Regions from separate parts of the Streptomyces sp. NPDC015171 genome, predicted to be linked through region 3. Evidence: riboswitches for the same ligand, from Rfam matches in the RefSeq annotation. Region 3 holds a riboswitch; each other region holds the start of a gene.

Region 1 (7,673 bases), on a different contig from region 3:
ACGGCCGGGTCTCCTTGTCGAGGAACACCTTCGCGAGGTCCAGCGTGGAGCCGCTGGGCCGGGTGCGGGCGGGGCCGCCGGGGTTCTGGAAGACGCCGTCCTTGAAGTGCGGCGACCGGCGGATGCGCGCCAGGCGTTCACCGCCCGGGTCCGCGCCGAAGGCAGCGGGCCGCAGCGCGCGGAGCCCGGAGTTCGGAGAACGCAGACCGGTCACAGTACCTCCCGGTGAAGTGGGTGAGGCCCTCCATTATGGTCGGCCCCTGCGACAGTCCGGACACGGCGGGGTGCGCCCGCCCGCCACTGAAGATCGGTTCAGCGCGTTGACAGGGCCCGGACCCGCTCCGGAAACTGACTCACGGTTCAGTAACATTCGCCTTCACGCCCTCCGGAGCTCCCATGACCGCCCCCCTGATCTCGCTCGTCTGGACCGATCACGTCACCGGCCGCCAGGGCTTCCTGGTCGTGGACCGGCTGGTGCGCGGCGTGGCGAGCGGCGGGCTGCGGATGCGCCCCGGCTGCACGCTGGAGGAGGTGGCCGGGCTCGCCCGCGGCATGACGATGAAGGAGGCCCTGCACTACGACCCCGCGGCCCGCTACGTCCCGCTCGGCGGCGCGAAGGGCGGCATCGACTGCGATCCTCAGGACCCGCGGGCGTACGGGATCCTCGTCCGCTACCTGCGCGCGATGCGGCCGTACATCGAGAGCGTCTGGACCACCGGCGAGGATCTGGGCCTCAGCCAGGACCTGGTGGACCGTGCGGCGGCCGAGGCGGGCCTGGTCTCCTCCGTGCAGGCGGTGTATCCGCTGCTGGACGACGAGGCGGCGGCCCGGAAGCGGCTCGCGGACGCCTTCGCGGTCGAGGTGGACGGCATCGGCCTGGACGAGCTGGCCGGCGGCTGCGGGGTCGCCGAGTCGGTGCTGGCGGCCCTGGACCGGGCGGCGGTGCCGTACGCCGGCACCCGGGTCGCCGTGCAGGGGCTCGGCACCATGGGCGGGGCCACCGCGCGCTTCCTCACGCGCGCGGGTCTGACGGTGGTGGCCGTCGCCGACATCAAGGGCACGATCGCCAACCCGGCGGGGCTCGACGTCGAGGCGCTGCTGGCCGCGCGGGACGGCTACGGGACCGTGGACCGGGGCGCGCTGCGGCCGGACGACCGGGAGCTGCCCGGCGGCGCCTGGCTGTCCGCCGAGGCGGAGGTGCTGGTGCCGGCCGCCGTGTCGTACGTGGTGGACGGCGCGAACCAGGACCGGATCCGGGCGCGCTGGATCGTCGAGGCGGCCAACATGCCCGTCGTACCCGAGGCGGAGGCGCCGCTGGCCGCGCGCGGGGTGACGGTGCTGCCGGACGTGGTGGTCAACTCCGGGACGAACGCCTGGTGGTGGTGGACCCTGTTCGGCGACATCGGCGCGGACCCCGACGAGGCCTTCGCGCACATCCGGCGCTCCATGCGGGCCCTGGTCGGCCTGATGCTCGACCGTGCCGAGGCCGACGGGACGACCCCGCGCGCGGCGGCGCACGCCCTGGTGACCGACCGGCTGCCGGTGATCGCGGACCGCTACGGCTGGTACCGCTGACGGGCCCGTGCACACGGCTTAGGCGCCACCGGGGTCAGCGGCTAGGGTGACCGCGTGGCGAGAGTGCGGTTGAGCGTGGCGGAGCGGCGGGAGGAGCTGCTGCGGGCTGCCATCGAGCAGATCGAGGCGCGGGGCGTGGCGGCGGTGCGGATCGCCGACGTCGCCGCCGCCCTCGGTGTGAGCAACGCGCTGGTGCTGTACCACTTCTCCACCAAGGAGAACCTGGTCGCCGACGCGTTCGCCTACGCGGCCCGGGACGACCTCGCGCATCTGCGGAAGCTGCTGGGCCGGCGGACCACCGCGCTGCGCCGGCTGCGGTCGGCGGTGCGCTGGTACGCGCCGACCGGACAGGCCAAGGGCTGGCGGCTGTGGATCGAGGGCTGGGCCGTCGCCCTGCGCGAGCCCGCCCTGCGGGAGGTCGGCCGGGAGCTGGACAAGCAGTGGAAGGCGGCGATCGCCGAGGTCATCGCCGAGGGGGTGGCGGCCGGCGAGTTCCGGTGCCCGGACCCGGCGGGTACGGCGCTGCGGCTGACCGCGCTGCTGGACGGTCTGGCGGTGCAGCTGACGTCGTACCCGGGCGCGGTGCCGCGGTCCCGGGCGCAGGAGTGGGTGGACGACGCCCTCGCCCGGGAACTGGGTCTGGACCGGGATGCGTTGACCGAGCGCCGGCGGTGAGCACGCGCGCGGCCGGGCCCCGGACCGCGCTGGAGCGGTCCGGGGCCCGGTCCGCGGGTCAGGCCACGGAGGCGATGCGCATCTTGATGTCGTCCGGCGACAGCGCGCCCTTGGCGGTCACGTGGTCGCCGGAGGACTCGCCGCGCAGCCGCCGCCCGATCCAGGGGACGAGGAACTCGCGCGCCCACTGGACGTTGTCACGGCGGATCTCCAGGGTGCCCCGCTGCGGCAGCGGCGGCCACGGCTGCTCCGGGTCGGCCGGCACGTCCAGGCCGAGTGCCTGCCCCGCGCGCAGCGCCACGCGCGTGTGCCCCTCGGGCGAGAGGTGCAGCCGGTCGCTGTCCCACGCCCTGCGGTCCCGCACGGACTTGAGGGACCACAGGTCGAGCACGGGGCAGCCGTACCGGTCGGCGATGGCGCGGACATGCCCGTTGTAGGTGGCGATCTTGCCGCGCAGGTGTTTGAGCACGGGGACGCCGCGGGTGTCGAAGCCGGTGGTCACCAGGACCGTGCCGGCGGCCTCGGTCAGCCGGGCCACGGCGCGCTCGAAGCGCTCGGCCACCTCGTCCGGGTCGGTGCCCGGGCGGATGATGTCGTTGCCGCCCGCGCAGAAGGAGATCAGGTCCGGGGCCATGCCCGCGGCCTGCGGAAGCTGGTCTTCCATGATCTGGTCCAGCAGCTTCCCGCGCACGGCGAGATTGGTGTACTGGAAGTCGCCCTCGGGACGCCGGTCGGCGAGCAGCACCGCGAGCCGGTCGGCCCAGCCCACGAACGCCCCGTCGGGGCCGGGATCGCCGACGCCCTCGGTGAAGCTGTCCCCCACCGCCACGTACGACCCGATCACTGATCTGCTGTCATTCTTCGAATCGTCTGCCACGTCGGACCATGATTCCCCTTCGGATGTGACCTACGCGACCGTAGGCGGGGGTTGACGAACGGTGAGATGAGCCACTCGTAAAGAATTTGCCATCCAGGAATACACATGATCTCCGGGCTGTTGGACGCGGACACACCAAAGGCCGGACCCGGGGATCGGGGTCCGGCCTTCGGCGGCGTGTCAGGCAGGTGGTGCGGGGGGAGCGCTCAGCCGACGGCGACGCCGTGCGAGCGGAGGTAGGCGACCGGGTCCACGTCCGAGCCGTACTCGGGCGTGGTGCGGATCTCGAAGTGCAGGTGCGGTCCGGTCACGTTGCCGGTGGCGCCGGACAGGCCGATCTGCCGGCCGGGGCTCACGCTCTGGCCGGCCGAGACGGAGAGCTGCGAGAGGTGGGCGTACTGGGCGTAGTGGCCGTCGTTCAGCTTGATGACGACCTGGTTGCCGTACGCGCCGCCCCAGCCGGCGGAGACGACGGTGCCCGCGGCGACGGCCTTGAGCGGGGTGCCGGTCGGTACGACGAAGTCGACGCCGGTGTGGTAGCCGCTGGACCACATGCTGCCGGCGACGTGGTAGTTGGTGCCGACGGTGGCGCCGGTCACCGGGAGGAGGTAGCCGGTGGCGGAGGTGCGCGCGCTGCCGGACCCGGAGGTCTGGGCGGGCTGCGGGGCGGCGGGCTGGGCGGCGGGCGGTTGGGAGGGCCGCGCGGCGGCCGAGGGGTGCTGGGGGGCAGCGGACTCGGTGCGGGCCGGTGCGGCCTGCCGGCCGATGCTGAGCTTCAGGCCCGGGTGGATGAGCGACGGGTCGGCGCCCACGGCCTGCCGGTTGTCGGCGTAGAGCCGCTGCCAGCCACCGCCGACGTGCTGCTCCTCCGCGATCTTCGCAAGGCAGTCACCGCCGCGCACGGTGTAGGTGCGCACACCCGCGCCCGACTGGGCCGAGGTCTTCTTCGTCGTTTCCGGAAGGGACTGCACGGCCTTTCCGGAGACCGGCTGCGCGGCGGGGGCGGCGTGCGCTCCGGCGGCTCCGAGGAGCGGCAGGGCCAAGGCGGCACCGCCGGTTCCGGCGGCGGCTATGGAGCGAGAAAAACGCGGGGTCTTGGGACGTCGGTGCTTACCCTTGGCGGGCATGGCGCGATTCCTCTCCGGCGCCTGCGAGGTCAGCTGTCGGGTTCGGGCTGGAGCTGCCCGGCCGTGCGCGCACGGCTGCACCCCTAGCCTGTCGCGGAGACCGGACAGGCAGTCGTACCCGGGTCCCCCGCTCCTGCCGGCACGGGTCACATGTCAGGGGACTCCGGGCGGCGGCAGGATTCGGCGTTCCGACCGGATTGAGGGCGAAGGTAGGCGAGCAAGACGCGTGGAAACAAGCGACAGATTCCCGTTGTCCGTGTTTCGACTGATCACGGACGAAAATCCATGGTCACCCAGCGTGAATTCCCGCGTCTCCGCGCGCCCGTTCCGCTTTTCCCGTACGGCTATTACGTGGACATGACGCGCGACGCACGGTCACGGATATGACGCTGCTCACGCACTGCTCGGCCATGACGCCTCATTCCACGGCGAGTTTGGACGAAGGCATCAATTCGGGCAGATGGCTCAGATGCGGTGCAGTCGGATAACCGTCGCGTCCAGGTCGCCCGTGAGCCCGGTGCGCAGTCCATGGTGCAGCAGAACGGCCCCTCGGTACACTTCGCCCGTTTCACGGCATTCATACGATGCCGTCGGGTCGAGTCCGCGCAGCCGCAGCGCCGGCGCCGGCTCGCCGAAGCTCTGCGCCTGGAGCCAGGCGAGGACGACCGTCTCCGCTCCTCGCACGTACTGGACGGCGCTCAGGCCGCCCGCCGGGGGCCGCAGCCGGTACAGCTCGCCGTGCTGCACGACCGGCCGGATCTCCTTGTACAGCTCCACCCACCGCCGGGCCTCGGCCAGCTCCCGCGCGCTCCACTCCGTCAGGTCGCCGCCGACCCCGAGCACGCCCGCCATGGCGCTGACGAACCGGAAGCGCAGGGAGCTGGAACGCCCGTTGAGCTGGGTGTTGGGGCTGTCGGTGACCCAGGCGGCCATCACGCGCGCGGGATGGATCTGGCTGAAGCCGTGCTGGATGGCGAGCCGGTCCAGCGGGTCGGTGTTGTCGGAGGTCCACACCTGGTCGGTGCGGCTCAGCACCCCCAGGTCGATCCGGCCGCCGCCGCCCGAGCAGGACTCGAAGGCGACCTGGGGGTGCGCGGCCCGCAACCGGTCCAGCAGGGCGTACAGGGCGCGGACGTGGTCCACCCAGAGGCGCTGCGGGTACGGCTCCCCCGGCCAGCCGGCGTCGGTGAAGCAGCGGTTGAAGTCCCACTTGACGTAGTCGACCGGGGCGCTGGACAGCAGGGTGTCCAGCTGCTCCCACAGATACTCCTGGACATCCTCGCGGGCGAGGTTGAGAACGAGCTGATTGCGCAGTTCCGTCCGCTTGCGTCCCGTCTGGTGCTGGACCCAGTCGGGGTGGGCACGGTACAGCTCGCTGTCCGCGTTGACCATCTCGGGCTCCACCCAGATGCCGAACCGCATGCCCAGGCCGTGCACCTGGTCGGCGAGGGGCTTGAGACCGTGCGGGAACCGGTCGGGGTTGGGCGTCCAGTCGCCGAGGCCCGCGTGGTCGCTGGTGCGGGCGCCGAACCAGCCGTCGTCCACCACGAACAGCTCGACGCCGATTTCGGCGGCCCGGCGGGCCAGGGCGGCCTGCTGCTTCTCGGAGATGTCGAAGGTCGTCGCCTCCCAGGAGTTGAACAGCACCGGGCGGTCCCGGTCGGCCCCCGGGATCACATGGGCGCGCTGATAGGCGTGCCAGGTGCGGCTCGCGCCGCCGAAGCCGCCGTCGCTCCACAGGCCCGCGAAGACCGGGGTGGTGTACGACTCACCGGGCGCGAGGAGCAGCAGCCCGGAGTCGTCGTGGCCGGCGCCGCCGGTGATCTGCACGCGCGCGTCCGGGAGTTGGGCGACGGCGATGCGCCAGGAGCCGGACCAGCCGAGCGCGCAGCCGTAGACCTCGCCGCGTTCCTCGGTGGCGTCGGTGTCGAGGGCGACCCAGGGCAGGTGCTGGTGGCCGGTGTGGCCGCGGCGGCTGCCGATGACCTTCTCGCCGTAGGTGAGGGGGGCGGTGGTGAGCCGGGACTCGGCGGCCCAGCGGCCGTGCAGCTGGGACAGCCGCCAGCCCTCGCGGTCGGGCAGGGTCCAGGTGGCCGCGTCCGCCCGCAGCAGCTCCACGCGCGAGCTGCCGCCGTTCTGGACGGTCACCCAGCGCTCGACGACGTCGCCGCGCATCCGGTAGTGCAGCGTGATGCCCACGCCGTCGTCGTCGAAGCGCAGCCGCAGCTCGTCGCCCTCCGCGCGGTAGGACTCGAAGCGCCACTCGGTGCCGCGGCGCTCGTCGGTGCGCACGGAGAGAGCGGGGCGGACGAAGCGGGGGCCGCCCTCGACGGGGTACTCCTCGCGGCCGTCGAGGGGGGACTCGAAGGCCCAGTAAGCGGGCAGCGGGTGTGCCGCGAGCGCCTCGGCGTCGGCGAGGGCGATCCGCGGCCCCCAGTGCAGGTGCAGCAGCTCGTCCGCTGCGGTGAGGTGCAGGGCATAGCTGCTGCCGGGGCCCGACAGGAGCCAGGTACGACCGTCTTCGGCGATGTCCACCATCGAGACCTCACAGGTGCCAACAGATCCGCTCAAGTGCCAACATCATCAAGGGCCGCGGACCCTGCTGACAATGCCTGTGGACAACTCATTGCCCCAGGAAACCGATGCCGTATGGTCGACTGAGCGCCCACCGCCGAGCAGCGGCGGCGGGGCCGACCGGGAGGAGCCCCTCGTGACGCAGCAGGTCCCGTCGACCGAGCCGGAGCTGGCCGGCGTCCGCAACTTCCGCGACGTGGGCGGACTGCCCACCGTGGACGGGCGGCGGGTGCGCCACGGAGTGCTGTACCGCAGCGGTCATCTCGCGCACGCGACCGAGGAGGACGCGGCCTTCCTCGCCTCCCTGGGCCTGCACACGATCTTCGACTTCCGCAACGCCGCCGACCAGAGGCTGGAAGGCCCCGATGTCGCGCTGCCCGGGGTGCGGAACGTGAATCTGCCGCTGAGCGACCCGGCGGACGGCGCCGAGTTCTGGAAGATGGTCCGCGACGGCGACCTCGACCAGCTGCGCGCGCTGCTCGACGACGGCAAGGGGGCGGCCCGGATGATCGCCTCCTACCGGAAGATCGTCAAGGAGCGCACCGCCGAGCACTCCCGGGTGCTGCACGCGCTCGCGGTGGACAGCGTGCCCGCGCTGATGCACTGCGCCGCCGGCAAGGACCGCGCGGGCATCTCCGTGGCCGTCACCCTGCTCGCCGTCGGTGTCGAGCGCGAGGCGATCGTCGCCGACTACCTGGAGTCCAATGCCAAGCACCGCCGCTACAAGGTCCGCCGCGGCGGCAGCCCGGGCACCGCGTACACGCCCGAGGTGATGGAGCTGCTCAACCCGCTCTTCGACGCCCGTGCCGAGTACCTCGACGCGGCGTTCGCGAGCATCGAGGAGA
Region 2 (7,673 bases), on a different contig from region 3:
GGCGGCGAAGGTGCGCTCCAGCGCCTCGGGCGCGAGCCGGCCGGTGCGGTCGACCCCCTGGCCGAGCCGCACGATCGTCATCCGGCGGTCCAGCTCGGTCAGTTCGCCCGTCGCGGGGTCGGCGTCGGCGACCAGCAGCCGGATGGAGTTGGTGCCGCAGTCGACGGCGGCCACACGGGTCACTGCTCGTCCTCCCCTGCGGTGCCGGCCGCAGCGCGGCCCGCGCCGTCCTCCGCGTCCTTCGCGTCCTCCGCCTGGCACCCGGCGCCGGGCGGCGTCACGCACGCGCCCTTGCGCCACCACTCCGGCAGCATCGCCAGGGCCTCGTCGCCGAGCGGGTTCACGCCCGGTCCCGCGGCCAGGGAGTGGGCGACCAGCACGTGCAGGCACTTGACCCGGTCCGGCATGCCGCCCGCGCTCGGGAAGCCCGCGAGGACCTCGATCTCGTCCCGGCGCCGGATGTAGTCCTCGTGCGCGGCCCGGTACGCGGCGGCCAGCTCGGGGTCGGTCCCCAGCCGCGCCGTCATCTCCTTCATGACGCCGTCCGCCTCCAGCGTGCCGATGGCGGAGGCCGCCTTCGGGCACGTCAGGTAGTAGACCGTCGGGAACGGCGTGCCGTCGGGCAGGCGCGGCGCCGTCTCCACGACGTCGGGCTGACCGCACGGGCAGCGGTGCGCGATGGCCCTCAGGCCCCGCGGCGGACGGCCCAGCTGCTGCTTGAAGGCCGCTACGTCCGCGTCGGTGGGCTCGGTGCGCGGAGTGGGCGGCGGAGGCGTTTCCATGACTGCTTCCAGAATGGCTTTCTGTCGGATTCCCGGCCCGGCGGGCCGGTCACTGGTCGGAGGCGTCGGACTTGTCGACCCCGTCCCAGACGTTCGCGTACCAGGGCCGCTGGGCGGCCCCGAGGTCGGCGCGGGAGGGCCGGGCCGCGCCGGGGTCGACGACCACGTACCCCGTCTCGCCGGGCATCACGTAGTGCAGCCGGCGGCGGATCTGCTGCTCGGCGTAGGCGTCGTCCTGCCAGCGGGCCTTCAGGTCGCGCAGCTGCTCGACGCGCTCGCGTGCCTGCTCCTGCTTGCGCCGGACGTCGGCGATCTCCGCGCGCTGCGAGACGTACTGCCGCATCGGGTAGGCGAGGGCGACGACCAGCGAGCACAGCACCAGCGCGAGCAGGGCCGCGCGGCCGGTGAGCCGGGAGCGGCGGACCTGCCGTTTGGCCTGGGAGCGGTAGACCCGGGCCGCCGTCTGCTCGCCGAGCAGCCGCAGCCTGGTCGCGGTGGAGAACCGGTCACGGTCCTTCACGGCCATCTTCCCCGCCTCCCGTTCCACGCGCGTACGTCCCCGCACACGGTACGGGACCGAGTACGGGGACGTACGTACGACTGGCTCAGCTGTGACCCTGTACGGCTCAGCCCTTGAAGCGCGGGAAGGCGCTGCGGCCGGCGTACACCGCGGCGTCGTCGAGGATCTCCTCGATGCGCAGCAGCTGGTTGTACTTGGCGACGCGCTCGGAGCGGGCCGGGGCGCCGGTCTTGATCTGGCCGCAGTTGGTGGCGACGGCCAGGTCGGCGATGGTGACGTCCTCGGTCTCGCCGGAGCGGTGGGACATCATGCACTTGAAGCCGCTGCGCTGGGCCAGCTCGACGGCGTCCAGGGTCTCGGTGAGCGAGCCGATCTGGTTCACCTTGACCAGCAGGGCGTTGGCGGCGCCGTCCTCGATGCCGCGGGCCAGGCGCTCCGGGTTGGTGACGAACAGGTCGTCGCCGACCAGCTGGACCTTGTCACCGAGACGGTCGGTGATGACCTTCCAGCCGGCCCAGTCGTCCTCGAACAGCGGGTCCTCGATGGAGACGAGCGGGTAGGCCGCCACCAGCTCCTCGTAGTACTCCGTCATCTCGGCGGCGGAGCGCTCCTTGCCCTCGAAGAGGTACTTGCCGTCCTTGTAGAACTCGGAGGCGGCGACGTCGAGCGCGAGGGCGATCTGCTGGCCGGGGACGTAACCGGCCTCCTTGATGGCCTCGAGGATGAGGTCGAGGGCGGCGCGGTTGGAGTCCAGGTTCGGGGCGAAGCCGCCCTCGTCGCCGAGACCGGTGGACAGGCCCTTGCCCTTCAGGACCTTCTTGAGGGTGTGGTAGACCTCGGTGCCCCAGCGAAGGGCCTCGGAGAAGGACTCCGCGCCGATCGGGGCGATCATGAACTCCTGGATGTCCACGTTGGAGTCGGCGTGCGAGCCGCCGTTCAGGATGTTCATCATCGGCACCGGCAGCAGGTGCGCGTTCGGGCCGCCCAGGTAGCGGAAGAGCGGGAGGTCGCTGGCCTCGGAGGCGGCGTGGGCGACGGCGAGCGAGACGCCGAGGATGGCGTTGGCGCCGAGCGAACCCTTGTTGTCGGTCGCGTCCAGGTCGAACATGGCCTGGTCGATCAGGCGCTGCTCGGTGGCGTCGTAGCCGACCAGCTCGGGGCCGATCTGCTCGATGACGGCGAGGACGGCCTTCTCGACGCCCTTGCCCTGGTAGCGGTTCGGGTCACCGTCGCGCAGCTCGATGGCCTCGAAGGCACCGGTCGAGGCGCCGGACGGGACGGCGGCACGACCCGTGCTGCCGTCGTCGAGGCCGACCTCGACCTCGACCGTGGGGTTGCCTCGGGAGTCCAGGATTTCCCGGGCTACGACGACGTCGATGGACGGCACGAGCATCTCCTTCGTGGATGTGACGCTGGTTGTGCGGGGCTGGTGTGCCTTGCGACTAGAGCCTAACCGTCCCTGAGGCGTCGGCCACCGACCGACCGTCCCGTGGACAGGCCGACGGTACCTTTTGTTTCTTCACGAAACAAAGGGAAGGGGCGCGGCGGACGCGAAAAAGCCCCGCCCCGGTGCGTACGGGGGAACACGCACCGGGGCGGGGAGCCCGTGGGGACGGGGGTGGCCCGCACGGGGCCCTGCGGCGGGGCCCGCGGAAGGGTGCGGGCCCGTGGTCCGGCCGGAGCCGGAGGTCACTTCAGGTGCAGCTGCTGACCCGGGTAGATGAGGTCGGCGTCCTGGACGATGTCCTTGTTCAGCTCGAACAGCTTCTGCCAGCCGCCCTTGACCTTGTGCTTCTCGGCGATGGTGCTGAGGGTGTCGCCCGCGGCCACCTTGTACTCGCCGTCGCCCTTCTTGACCGTCTTGCCGGTCGGGGTGGTGACGGTCTCGCTCTTGGCGGAGGCGGCCGGGCGCTCGGCGGAGCGGGAGGCGGCCTGCCCGTCGGAGGAGCGGGTGGTGGTGCTGCCCGAGTCCGGCGTGGAGGTCGACGGGGTGGACGGGGCCGACGGGGTCGTCGGGGCGGAGCCGCCATTGGGGGTGCTCGACAGGCCCGTGCCGCAGACCGGCCAGGCGCCCTTGCCCTGCGCGGCGAGGACCTTCTCGGCCACGGCGATCTGCTGGGCCTTGGTGGCCTGGTTCGCCTGCGAGGCGTAGGCGGTGCCGCCGTACGCGGCCCAGGTGGAGGCGGAGAACTGCAGACCGCCGTAGTAGCCGTTGCCGGTGTTGATGGACCAGTTGCCGCCGGACTCGCACTGGGCGACGGTGTCCCACTCGGAGGTGGTGGCCGCGGAGGCGTTGCCGGCCGCCATCAGCGGGGCGGCGACGGCGGCGCCGGTGACACCGGCCAGCGCGACGGCGCGGACGGCCTTGGACGGACGACGGTGCTTGCCCTTGCCGGAAAACAGCATGGATCGATCCCCTCACCGACGCCTGCGAGGTGAGCTGTCGGGTTCGGGCCGGTTGAGTTGCCCGGCCGCACCTCCCGCTTGCGCGGAGTGCGGCTTCACCCCCAGCCGGTTCCAGCCTCAAGTGCTGGTTCCGGCGCCTACCTTGGGTCCCCCGCTCCTGCCTACGGCGCTTGACGCGTCGACTGTTCCCGGACGGCCGCTGGCAGGATTCGGCGTTGCGGCACCGGGGCCCGTGGTGACGAGCGGCCTTGACCGTAGGCAGGCGATCGCCGGAATTTCAAAGACGATCAGGGCTTCTGAGACTCATCCCACACTTTCGCCAAATCGGACATTAGGCTCTAAGTGGGGCGTCAACTCCCGCTACTTACCGCCTGTTTCGTCCCCAACTTCCAGGGTCTGACCGGCGGAGATGTGGTTCGGGTCGGACCCGACGGACTCCTTGTTCCCCGCGTACAGCGCCCGCCATCCGCCGTCGACGTCAAGGGAGTCGGCGATGGAGCAGAGGGTGTCGCCCTCGCGGACGGTGTAGGTGCCGGGCTCACGGGAGGCGTGCCGGCCCGAGGAGGCGGCCTCCTGTCCGTTTCCCGCACCTTCGTCCGCACTCGCACCCCGGTGCCGTCCGCCGCTGGCGAGGGACCCGGTGTCGACCAGGCTCCAAGCACCGGCGGCCTGCTGGGGGTTGTCGGCGATCCCGGCGTCCGGGGTGGCCGTGGGGGACCCCTCGGTCTCCCGCGGGCCGCCGGTCGCCGGCGGGGTGGACTTGCCCGACTCGGGCGTGTCGCTCCCGCTGGAACCGGTGTCCTTGCCGGAGCCCTTGCCCGCGTCCTTGCCGGAGTCCTCGCCCGGCTTCGCGGACGGCTTTCCGGTCTCCTTCGAGGAGGAGCCCGTGCCGGAGCCGGAGTTGGCGTCGGAGTCGGCATCCGTGGAGGACGGAGAATCGGGCGAACCGGACGAGTCGGAGCCGTGGGAGTCGTCCGACGAACCGGAGTCGCCGGCCCCGGACGTGTCTCCCGAGCCGCTGCCGCCCCCGGAGCCGCCGACGCCCGTGTCGACGTCCACGGAGCTTGAGTCCGAGGTCAGGCCGGACAGCAGGGCGCAGGTGGCCCAGGGCGTCGTGCCCCGGTCGGCGAGGATCTTCTCGGCCACGGAGATCTGCTGGAGGCGGCTGGCCTGGTCGGCGCTGCCCGCGTACTGCCCGCCGCCGTACGTGTCCCAGTCGTCCTGCGAGATCTGCAGGCCGCCGTAGTACCCGTTGCCGGTGTCGGCGCTCCAGGAGCCGCCGCTCTCGCATTCGGCCACCTTGTCCCACGTGGTGCCCTCGGCCGCGTTGGCGCTCGCCGCGCCGAGGAGCGGGATGGCGATGGCGGAGCCGGTCACTCCGGCCGCGACGAGGAGGGCCGGAGCCTGACGGGGGCGACGGTGTCGACCGTTCCCGGAGAGCATGCGGAAGCCTTTCGAGCGACAGCTGGAGCGGTGGGCGCCGAAACTCCGCGCCACACTGAGGGGTGAACGTATAGGCAGACGATCACTTGTCACAAGTTAATGCCGCGCAGATCACGTGAAGATCACAGAAGTGAACGTCTCCGGTTCACGCGGTGGGTGTGAACTCGACCGGGAGCGTGCGCAGGCCGCGCATGATGAGTCCGCCGCGCCAGCGCAGGTCGGCCGGGTCGGCGGCGAGCCGCAGGTCGGGCAGCCGGGTGAGAAGGGTGGCCAGCGCGGTCTGGCCCTCCAGGCGGGCGAGCGGGGCGCCGAGGCAGTAGTGGATGCCGTGGCCGTAACCGAGGTGCTGGTTGTCGCGGCGGGCGAGGTCCAGCACGTCCGGATTGGCGAACCGCTCCGGGTCCCGGTCGGCGGCGGCGAGGACGACGAGCACCGGATCGCCCGCCGCGATGTCCTGGCCGCCGAGGGTGAGCGGCTCGGTGGCGAACCGCCAGGTGGCCAGCTCCACCGGGCCGTCGTAGCGCAGGAGTTCCTCGACGCCGGTCTCCAGCAGGTCCCGCTCGCCCGCGGCCAGGGACCGCTGCAGCCGGTGGCGCTGCCCGGGGTGGGTGAGCAGGGCGTAGGTGCCGTTGCCGATGAGGTTGACGGTGGTCTCGAAGCCGGCGAAGAGAAGGATGAAGGCCATCGCGGCGGCCTCGTTCTCGGTGAGGTGCTCGCCGTGGTCGGAGGCGCGGATCAGGCCGGAGATCAGGTCCTCGCCGGGAGCGGGCTCGGCGGGCAGCGCCTCCCGCTTCTTGTGGATCAGCTCGGCGAGGTAGCCGCGCATCTTCTTCACCGACCGGGCGACCCCGCCGCGCGGCCCTCCCCCGTGCCGGATCATCATGCCCGCCCAGTCCCGGAAGTCGTCCTGGTCCTCGCGCGGCACACCGAGCAGATCGCAGATGGCGTAGATGGGCAGCGGGAAGGCGAACTCGTGGATGAGGTCGGCGGAGCCCGTCTTCGCGAACCCGTCGATGAGCTGGTCGGTCAGCTCCCGCACCCGGGGCGCGAACTCGGCGACCCTGCGGGGCGTGAACGCCTTGCTGACCAGCCGGCGCAGCCGGGTGTGGTCCGGCGGGTCGATGTTCAGCAGATGCGTCATCAGCTCGGCCTTGCGCTCGCCCGGGATGCCCGTCTTGCCCTTGGCGTGCGCGGGCTCGTCGTGATGCGCCGGGTTCTTGCTCAGCCGCTGGTCGGCGAGGGCCTGCTTGGCATCGCCGTACCGCGTGACCAGCCACGCCTCGACCCCGCTGGGCAGCCGCGTCCGGTGCACGGGCGCGTGCTCCCGCAACCAGGCGTACGCGGGGTACGGGTCGGTGGCGAACTCCCAGGTGAAAAGGGCCGGGGGCGGGGGCGGGGTGGAGGGCGGGGTGGAGGGTGCGTCGGCCGGGTGGGGGGACGCGGAGTGGGGGGACGCGGAGTGGGGGCAGGGCTGGGTGGCGGAGGCCGGGGACGGTGGGCCGGGGCGGGGGGCCGGGGCGGCGGGGTCGCCGGGGTCGCCGGCGGGCGGGTCCGGAGGGGAACTCGGGGCACCGGAGTGGGGAGCCGGGGCGGCGGGGTCGCCGGCGGGCGGGTCCGGAGGGGAACTCGGGGCACCGGAGTGGGGAGCCGGGGCGGCGGGGTCGCCGGCGGGCTGGCCCGGACGGGAACTCGGGGCACCGGAGTGGGGAGCCGGGGCGGCGGGGTCGCCGGCGGGCTGGCCCGGAGGGGAACTCGGCTGGTCGGGGGTGGGGCCCGGCTGGTCGGGGTGGAGCTGCTCGGTCACTCCTCGACCGTATCCGGCTTGCGGGCGGGCGTCCGTCCGGGTGGCGGGGCGGGGGCGTCGGACGGGGGCCGGCGCGGCGTGGGCCTCGCGGGTGTCGCCGGTGTCCGGCCGGGACCCTGCGTGCGACGTCCAGCCCGGTGGCCGCCTGTGCCGGCACCTCCCCGGCTCGCACCTTCCCGGCCCGCGCCTGCTCTGCCCCCGCCTTCCCGGCCCGCCGTTCCACGGCCCGTGAGCGTCAGGACGTGCCCGGCAGCTCGTGCCGGGGCTCCTCCGGGCTCCTCCGGCTCCGCTGTCGCGCCCTGCCCCGACGCCCCGCCTCCGCCCGTAGTGCGGCGCGGTACTAAGAGGACAGCCCCTCGGCAGCCCGTATCGCGTCCCGGTACGCCCGTGCCGCCGCACGCAGCGCCGCCTCCGGGTCGACACCGTCCGCCTCGGCGCGGGCCGCCAGCGCCAGCAGTTCGTAGCCGATGCCCTCCCCCTGCGGCAGGGGCACCGCCAGGCCCGCCGTACGGGTGCGGGAGGCGAGCTTGGCGGCGAGGGCCAGGCCGGGCTGGCCGAGCGGGACGCCGTCGGTGACCGAGCTGCGCTGCTTCTCCTCCGCCTTGGTGCGCAGCCAGTGCGCCTTGACGTCCTCCGGGGTCTCGGCCTGCTCGTCGCCGAAGACATGGGGGTGCCGGTGGATGAGCTTGGCGACGATGCCACCGGCGACGTCGTCGAT
Region 3 (7,673 bases):
ACGGTGGCGCCGAGGACGCTCACGCCGTGCGGGGCGACGACGACCGGCTCCAGGGTGACCGCGACCACCTCCGGGTGGTCGTCGACCAGCCGGGACACCCGCAGCAGCAGCCTCTCCAGCGCGGGGGTGTCCACCGGTGTGGAACCGCGCCAGCCGAACAGCAGCGGTGCGGTGCGGATCGAGCGCACCAGCGAGGTGGCGTCCCGGTCGGTGACGGGGATCAGCCGGTGGACGGTGTCTCCGAGGAGCTGTGAGGCGGCACCGGCGAGGCCGAAGGAGAGCACGGCCCCGGCCGCCGGGTCGATCACCGCGCGGACGACGGTGTCGACCCCCCTGGGCGCCATCGCCTGCACCACCGGCCGCAGTTCCTCCGGCGGTCCGAACAGCTCGGTCAACTCGGTGTACGACCGCAGCAGTTGCTCCTCGTCCGCCACGTCGAGGCGGACACCGCCGAGGTCGGCGCGGTGCCTGAGGTGCGGGGCGGTGGCTTTGAGGGCCACCGGGTAGCCGAGGGCGCGGGCGGCCTCGGCGGCGGCTTCCGCGGTGGGCGCGGGGACCGCCCGGCGGACGCGGATGCCGTACGTGCCGAGCAGGTCGCAGGTCTCGGCGGCGGAGAGGGTGAGCCCCGCCCCGCGCTCCAGCAGCCCCGCGATCAGCCGGGCCGCGCCCTTCTCGTCGATGTCGTCGTACTCCGGCACCTTCCCGGGGTCGGCCGCCTCCCGCCGCCACTGCGCGTACTTCACGGCTTCGGAGAGCGCGCGGACGGCGCGTTCGGCTGCGGGGTAGGCGGGGATGAGCCGGGAGTCCTCGGGAGGGGCCGCGAGGACGGCGGAACCGCCCGCCTCCGCCCCCGCCGCCGCCGCGGTGCCGGGCGCGTCCCCGGCGGCCCGCGGGGCGGTGCTCGTCGCGGCCGACAGCGCCTCCGCGAGGCCCCCGAGTTCCACGTGCACCACCAGGACCGGCTTGTCCGGAACCGAGGCCGCGGCCGAGCGCAGCGCCTCCGCCAGCTCGGCGTCCCCCGGCGACGCCTCGCCGATCGCGGGAATGGCGGTGACCACGACCGAGTCGCACGTGTCGTCCGCGAGCGCGGCCGACAGCGCCCGGTGGAAGTCCTCGGCGCGCGCCCCGGTCGTCAGGTCCACCGGCCGCGCCGGCCGCAGCCCCTCGGCGACACAGCGGTCGTACGTCAGCACGCCCAGCGACTCGGAGTTGCCGAGGATGGCCACGCGCGGCCCCGCGGGCAGGGGCTGCCGCGCGAGCAGCAGCCCCGCGTCGACCAGCTCGGTGATCGTGTCGACCCGGATCACGCCGGCCTGCCGGAGCAGCGCGGAGACCGTCGCGTACGGCAGCCGGGTGGCGCGGACCGCGTGCCCCTGCGGTGCCGTGCCGGTCCCCTGCACCACCACCAGCGGCTTCGCCGCCGCCGTCCGCCGGGCGAGCCGGGTGAACTTGCGGGGGTTGCCGATGGACTCCAGGTACATGAGGACGACGTCGGTCTCGGGGTCGTCGTACCAGTACTGCAGGACGTCGTTGCCGGAGACGTCGGCGCGGTTGCCGGCGGAGACGAAGGTGGAGACGCCGGTGACACCGGTCACGCCTCCCCCGCGCCGGTGCAGCCGGGACAGCAGGGCGATACCGATGGCGCCGGACTGGGCGAACAGGCCGATGCGGCCGGCGCGGGGCGGCTCGGGGGCGAGGGAGGCGTTCAGCCGGACGTCCGGGGCGGTGTTGATGACACCGAAGGCGTTCGGGCCGATGATCCGCATGCCGTACGCGCGCGCGGCCTGCACCAGGGCGCGCTGCCGCACGCGCCCCTCCGGCCCGCTCTCGGCGTAGCCCGCGGAGAGCACGACCAGCCCCTGGACGCCGTGCTCGCCGCACTCGGCGACCACGGCGGGCACGTGCGCGGCCGGTACGGCGACGACGGCGAGGTCGACGTGCCCGTCGATGTCCCGCACCGAGCGGTGCGCGGGCACCCCGTCGACCTCCTTGAGGTCCTCAGGGAATGCCTTGTTCACGGCGTGCAGCGGGCCGGTGTAACCGGCGTCGCGGATGTTGCCGAGGACGCTGCGGCCCACCCCGCCGGGGGCGCGGCCGACGCCCACGACCGCGACGGAGCCGGGCGCGAGGAGGCGCCGGACCGAGCGGGCCTCGGCGCGCTGCTCGCGCGCGTGCTGGACGGCGACGGAGCGGTCGGTGGGTTCGAGGTCGAACTCCAGGCGGACGACGCCGTCCTCGAAGCTGCGCTGCTGGGTGTAGCCGGCGTCCGTGAACACCTTGATCATCTTGTTGTTGGCGGGCAGCACCTCGGCGGCGAAGCGGCGGATGCCCCGCTCGCGCGCGACGGCCGCGATGTGCTCCAGCAGGGCGGAGGCGACCCCGCGGCCCTGATGGGCGTCCTGCACCAGGAAGGCGACCTCGGCCTCGTCGGCGGGCGCGGAGGCGGGCAGGCCGTCGGCGCCGATGCGGTCATAGCGTACGGTGGCGATGAACTCGCCGCCGATGGTGGCCGCGAGTCCGACCCGGTCCACGAAGTCGTGGTGGGTGAAGCGGTGGACGTCCTTGGCGGAGAGCCGTGGGTACGGCGCGAAGAAGCGGTAGTACTTCGACTCGTCCGAGACCTGCTCGTAGAAGCTGACCAGGCGGTCGGCGTCATCGGCGGTGATGGGCCTGACGCGTGCGGTGCCGCCGTCGCGCAGCACCACGTCCGCCTCCCAGTGGGCGGGGTAGTGGTGCCGGTCCTGCCGGTCCGCCGAGGTCTGCATGGGCCCCAGAGTACGGCTCGCGTACGACAACGGCGCGAGGCAGTCTGTGGGGGACGGAGAGCCGGACCGAGGCCGCGGTCCGACCTCACACCGGAGCGGGACGAGGGCCCTCTCCGGGCATGCCCCACGATGTGGGAAACTGGTCTAGACAACCCTGAGCACTGAAGGGCAGCAACACATGGCTGAGCGCCGCGTCAACGTCGGCTGGGCCGAGGGTCTCCACGCCCGCCCCGCCTCCATCTTCGTCCGAGCCGCCACGGCCACAGGCGTCCCGGTGACCATCGCCAAGGCTGACGGCAACCCCGTCAACGCGGGCTCCATGCTCGCCGTCCTGGGCCTGGGCGCCCAGGGTGGCGAGGAGATCGTCCTCGCCTCCGACGCCGAGGGCGCGGACGTCGCCCTCGACCGTCTGGCCAAGCTGGTCGCCGAGGGCCTGGAAGAGCTGCCCGAGACCGTCTGAGCACGTCTGAGTACGTCCGCGTACACCTGCGTACGTCTGCGTATGTCTGAGACTGACTGAGCGATCACCGCACAGCACGCCGGAGCCGCGTTCGCCCGCAAGGGCGGCGCGGCTTCGCGGTATGCGCCGACGGGCGTGCCTGTCAGTGGTCCTGTGCGCCAGGGCCGGGTGTGCGCCGGTGGCCGCGTACGCGAGGGCCGTGCGCGCGCCGGTGGCCGTGCGCGCCGGCTCGGTCCACCGGAATCCAGAACCCTGCGTCACAGCCGTTCCGCGCCGGCCGTGCACCCGCCGCGCGACCCAATTCCGGGTACAACCGAATTCGGGCAGCAGAAATGACTCCGCCCCCGAATTACTCTTCTTTGTATACGGCGTCCGTGTTAATGGCGCGGGCTCGAAATGTTTACGGCATGTTGCGAAGTCCTCACACGCTCCGCAGCGCCGGAAAAGCGCAGCCGGTGCGCGCCCGTCGCGCGCTCGGTGTGCAGCGCCGTCAGCGCCCGCGCGCGCTCGCCGTCCCCGCGCGCCACCGCGTCCACGATCGCACCGTGCTCCACCCAGGACTCCACCGGGCTCAGCGGTGCCTCCACCGCGTACATCCAGGCGATCTTGTGCCGCAGCTGGGTGAGCATCGAGGTCAGCGAGGGGCTGCCGGAAGCCTGGGCGAGCGTCTCGTGGAACCAGCCGCCCAGCGAGCGCAGATCGTCGCTGTTGCCGCGCCGGGCCCGCTCCTGGCCCAGCCTGACCAGGCCGCGCAGCACCTTCAGATGGGCCTCGGTGCGCCGCTGGGCGGCCCGGGCGGCGCCCAGCGGTTCCAGCAGCATCCGCATGTCCAGCAGGTCGGCAGCCTCGTGCTCGGCCGGCTCGGCCACGCACGCGCCCGCGTGCCGGCGCGTCACCACGAAGCCCTCGGCCTCCAGGGTGCGCAGCGCCTCGCGCACGGGGACGCGCGAGACACCGTAGCGGCGGGCCAGGACTTCCTCGGTGAGGCGGCTGCCGCGTTCGTAGACACCGGCGATGATGTCGTCCCGGACAGCGGTGCACACCGAGTGCGCCGGAATACGCATGACCGACCTCCGCCTTAATCCCCGTGAAACGCCGACGATGGACGCGTGTCCCGTGACTCTATTCCAATGAGCCGGAATTTCCGACGGCGGGCCGTAATCCATGGATATATTTTTGGACAGCGGACCTGCGGCGCGGCGTGAAAAACGGCGAAAGCCCCGGCTCGGTGAGCCGGGGCTTCGGACGGTGCTGGGGTGGCGTCAGATGTTCACGCCGTGCTTGCGGAGGTAGGCGACCGGATCGATGTCCGAGCCGTAGTCCGGGGTCGTCCGCGCCTCGAAGTGGAGGTGCGGGCCGGTGACGTTGCCGGTGGCGCCGGAGAGGCCGATCTGCTGGCCCGGGAGGATCTTCTGGCCCACCGTGACGCCGATGGACGACAGGTGCCCGTACTGGGTGTACATGCCGTCGGCCATCCGGATCACGATCTGGTTGCCGTACGCGCCGCCCCAGCCCGTGGAGACGACCGTGCCGGCGCCGACCGCGTGGACGGAGGTGCCGCTGGCCGCGTGGAAGTCGATGCCGGTGTGCGAGCCGGAGGACCACAGGGAGCTGCTCGCCTGGTAGCCCGTGGAGACGTAGGAGTGCGCGATCGGGGCGACGAAGGCGTTGAGCCGCTTGCGCTCGGCCTCGCGGGCGGCGCGGGCCTTGGCCTCGCGCACCTCCTGGGCGCGCTGGGCGGCTTCCTTCGCGGCGGCCGCCTCGGCCGCCTTCTGCTCGGCGGCCTGCTGCTGGGCGGCGGCCTGCGCGTCGATCTGCTCGGCGACGCCCTCGGTCGCGGTGAGGACGGGGGTCAGGCCCGTCTGCTCGGGGGAGGTCTCGGCGGCGAGCGCCGGGGAGGCGGCGAGGGTGCCGATGACACCGGTGGTGGTGAGGGCCGCGATGCCGGCCGCCTGGGCCGTGGTCCGCTTGACCCGTCCGGGCTTGCGGTGCTTCCCGGTGGCGCACATGAACGCCATGAAGTGGCTGGTCCTTTCCTTCCTTCTCGCCTACCGGGTTAGCTGACGGGTTCGGAGCAGGAAGGTCTCCTACGGGCCCCCCGCGGTCGCGCGGCGCCCGATTCACCCCAGGGGACGTGGGTCCCCGGCTCCCCTGGCTCGCGCCGTACGGGGACTCGGCGATGACTGTCCGGTGCCGCGGACGCGGCGTACTGCCTGACGAACAGCCCGCATGACGCTACGGCGGCCCGCTTTCAATCCTCAAACGAATCCGGTCTTTTGTAGCGCATCCCACAGGGCAGACGGGCAACCTCCGGCCCAAAACGGGCATCTGAGGAAGAGAGTGGAACAGTGTGGGCCCTCACGACCCGTAGGTCGTGAGGGCCCACACGCGCGCGTGCTGCCGCGCGGCTGCCGCGCGGCGCCGGCCGCTACTCCGCGGTGACGACGGTGACTTCGCCGATGCCGAGCGCCGCCACCGGCTCCTTGATCTGGGACGCGTCGCCGACGAGGACGGTCACCAGACGGTCCACCGGGAAGGCGTTCACGACGGCGGCGGTGGCCTCCACCGTGCCCGTGGCGGCCAGCCGCTGGTACATCGTGGCCTGGAAGTCGTCCGGCAGGTGCTGCTCGACCTGGTCGGCCAGCGTGCCCGCGACGGCCGCCGCGGTCTCGTACTTCAGCGGCGCCACACCGACGAGGTTCTGCACGGCGACGTCCCGCTCGGCGTCGGTCAGACCCTCCTCCGCGACGGTGCGCAGCACCTTCCACAGGTCGTCCAGTGCCGGGCCGGTGTTCGGCGTGTCCACGGAGCCGCTGATGGCGAGCATCGCCGCGCCCGTGCCCTCCGGTGCCGCCCGCAGGACCTGCCCGAAGGCCCGCACGCCGTACGTGTAGCCCTTCTCCTCGCGCAGGACGCGGTCGAGGCGCGAGGTCAGCGTGCCGCCGAGGCAGTACGTGCCGAGCACCTGGGCGGGCCACACCCGGTCGTGCCGGTCGGGGCCGACCCGGCCGATGAGCAGCTGCGTCTGGACGGCACCGGGCCGGTCCACGATGATCACGCGCCCGCGGTCGTCGGCGGTCACCGGCGGCACCGGCCGGGGCTCGCCCGGGGTGCCGGTCCAGGCGCCCAGGGTCTCGCCGAGCAGCTCGTCCAGATCGATGCCGGTCAGGTCGCCGACGACGACCGCGGTGGCCGTCGCGGGCCGCACATGGCGGTCGTAGAAGGCGCGGACGGCCGCGGCGTCGATCTTCTCGACCGTCTCCTCGGTGCCCTGGCGCGGGCGGGACATGCGCGAGGCCGCCGGGAACAGCTCCCTGGACAGTTCCTTGGCGGCCCGGCGGGAGGGGTTGGCCAGCTCGTGCGGGATCTCGTCCAGGCGGTTGCGGACCAGGCGCTCGACCTCGCTCTCGGCGAAGGCGGGAGCGCGCAGGGCGTCGGCGAGCAGGCCGAGCCCCTTGGCGAGGCGGGAGGCCGGGACCTCCAGGCCGATCCGGACGCCGGGGTGGTCGGCGTGCGCGTCGAAGGTGGCGCCCGCGCGCTCGAGCTCGGCGGCGAACTCCTCGGCGGAGTGCCGGTCGGTGCCCTCCGAGAAGGCTCGCGCCATGATCGTGGCGACGCCGTCGAGGCCGGTCGGCTCGGCGTCCAGGGGCGCGTCGAGCAGCACCTCGACCGCGACGACCTGCTGGCCGGGGCGGTGGCAGCGCAGCACGGTCAGGCCGTTGTCCAGCGTGCCGCGCTCGGGGGCCGGGAACGCCCAGGGCCTGGCCTCGCCCGGCTGCGGCTGGGGGTGGAACTCCATGGTGGCGAGCTCGGTCACTTGGCCGTCTCCTCGTTCTCGTTGCCGGCCTCTACGGTCGCTTCCTGCTCCGGGTCCTCGGGGACCCCGGCGTCCTCGACGGTCTCCGGGGACTTCGGCTCGTAGACGAGGACCGCGCGGTTGTCGGGCCGCAGCCGGGCCTTGGCGACCTCCTGGACCTCCTCCGGGGTGACCTCAAGGACGCGCTTGACGGCCGTCAGGGCGAGCTGCGGGTCGCCGAACAGGACGGCGTAGCGGCACAGTTCGTCGGCGCGGCCGGCGACCGTGCCGAGCCGGTCCAGCCACTCGCGCTCCAGCTGGGCCTGGGCGCGCTCCATCTCCTCGGGCGTGGGGCCCTCCGCGGCGAACCGGGCCAGCTCCTCGTCGATGGCGGTCTCGATGACCGGCACCTCGACGTCACCGGAGGTCTTCACGTCGAGCCAGCCCATGGAGGGGGCGCCGGCCAGGCGCAGCAGGCCGAAGCCGGCCGCCACGGCCGTACGGTCGCGGCGCACCAGCCGGTTGTACAGGCGGGAGGACTCGCCGCCGCCGAGGACGGTCAGGGCGAGGTCGGCCGCGTCGCACGCGCGCGTGCCGTCGTGCGGGAGCCGGTAGGCGGCCATCAGGGCGCGCGCCGGGACCTCCTCCTCGA

The links. A riboswitch is a leader RNA that binds a small molecule or an ion and turns the genes downstream of it on or off. The one in region 3 is predicted to bind cyclic di-AMP.
Region 1: linked by a shared signal. The riboswitch ahead of ACF073_RS33280 (peptidoglycan DD-metalloendopeptidase family protein) and the one ahead of ACF073_RS32345 (M23 family metallopeptidase) in region 3 are both predicted to bind cyclic di-AMP.
Region 2: linked by a shared signal. The riboswitch ahead of ACF073_RS17405 (transglycosylase family protein) and the one ahead of ACF073_RS32345 (M23 family metallopeptidase) in region 3 are both predicted to bind cyclic di-AMP.

The regions. Positions count from the first base shown of each region.
Region 1 is NZ_JBIBUO010000016.1:74,838-82,510, forward strand. Features, by position in the region: gene ACF073_RS33260 (MBL fold metallo-hydrolase) at 1-214, opposite strand, end outside; gene ACF073_RS33265 (Glu/Leu/Phe/Val dehydrogenase dimerization domain-containing protein) at 397-1,575, shown strand; gene ACF073_RS33270 (TetR/AcrR family transcriptional regulator) at 1,630-2,250, shown strand; gene ACF073_RS33275 (SGNH/GDSL hydrolase family protein) at 2,309-3,094, opposite strand; gene ACF073_RS33280 (peptidoglycan DD-metalloendopeptidase family protein) at 3,334-4,254, opposite strand; cyclic di-AMP (ydaO/yuaA leader) riboswitch at 4,260-4,413, opposite strand; gene ACF073_RS33285 (alpha-galactosidase) at 4,720-6,792, opposite strand; gene ACF073_RS33290 (tyrosine-protein phosphatase) at 6,965-7,673, shown strand, end outside.
Region 2 is NZ_JBIBUO010000005.1:471,689-479,361, reverse strand. Features, by position in the region: gene ACF073_RS17425 (exopolyphosphatase) at 1-183, opposite strand, end outside; gene ACF073_RS17420 (DUF501 domain-containing protein) at 180-782, opposite strand; gene ACF073_RS17415 (septum formation initiator family protein) at 832-1,308, opposite strand; gene eno (phosphopyruvate hydratase) at 1,409-2,695, opposite strand; gene ACF073_RS17405 (transglycosylase family protein) at 2,992-3,708, opposite strand; cyclic di-AMP (ydaO/yuaA leader) riboswitch at 3,713-3,887, opposite strand; gene ACF073_RS17400 (transglycosylase family protein) at 4,069-5,151, opposite strand; gene ACF073_RS17395 (cytochrome P450) at 5,297-6,955, opposite strand; gene ACF073_RS17390 (nucleoside triphosphate pyrophosphohydrolase) at 7,296-7,673, opposite strand, start outside.
Region 3 is NZ_JBIBUO010000015.1:55,142-62,814, forward strand. Features, by position in the region: gene ACF073_RS32330 (GNAT family N-acetyltransferase) at 1-2,765, opposite strand, end outside; gene ACF073_RS32335 (HPr family phosphocarrier protein) at 2,944-3,225, shown strand; gene ACF073_RS32340 (GntR family transcriptional regulator) at 3,603-4,289, opposite strand; gene ACF073_RS32345 (M23 family metallopeptidase) at 4,488-5,243, opposite strand; cyclic di-AMP (ydaO/yuaA leader) riboswitch at 5,257-5,414, opposite strand; gene ACF073_RS32350 (M16 family metallopeptidase) at 5,654-7,042, opposite strand; gene ACF073_RS32355 (M16 family metallopeptidase) at 7,039-7,673, opposite strand, start outside.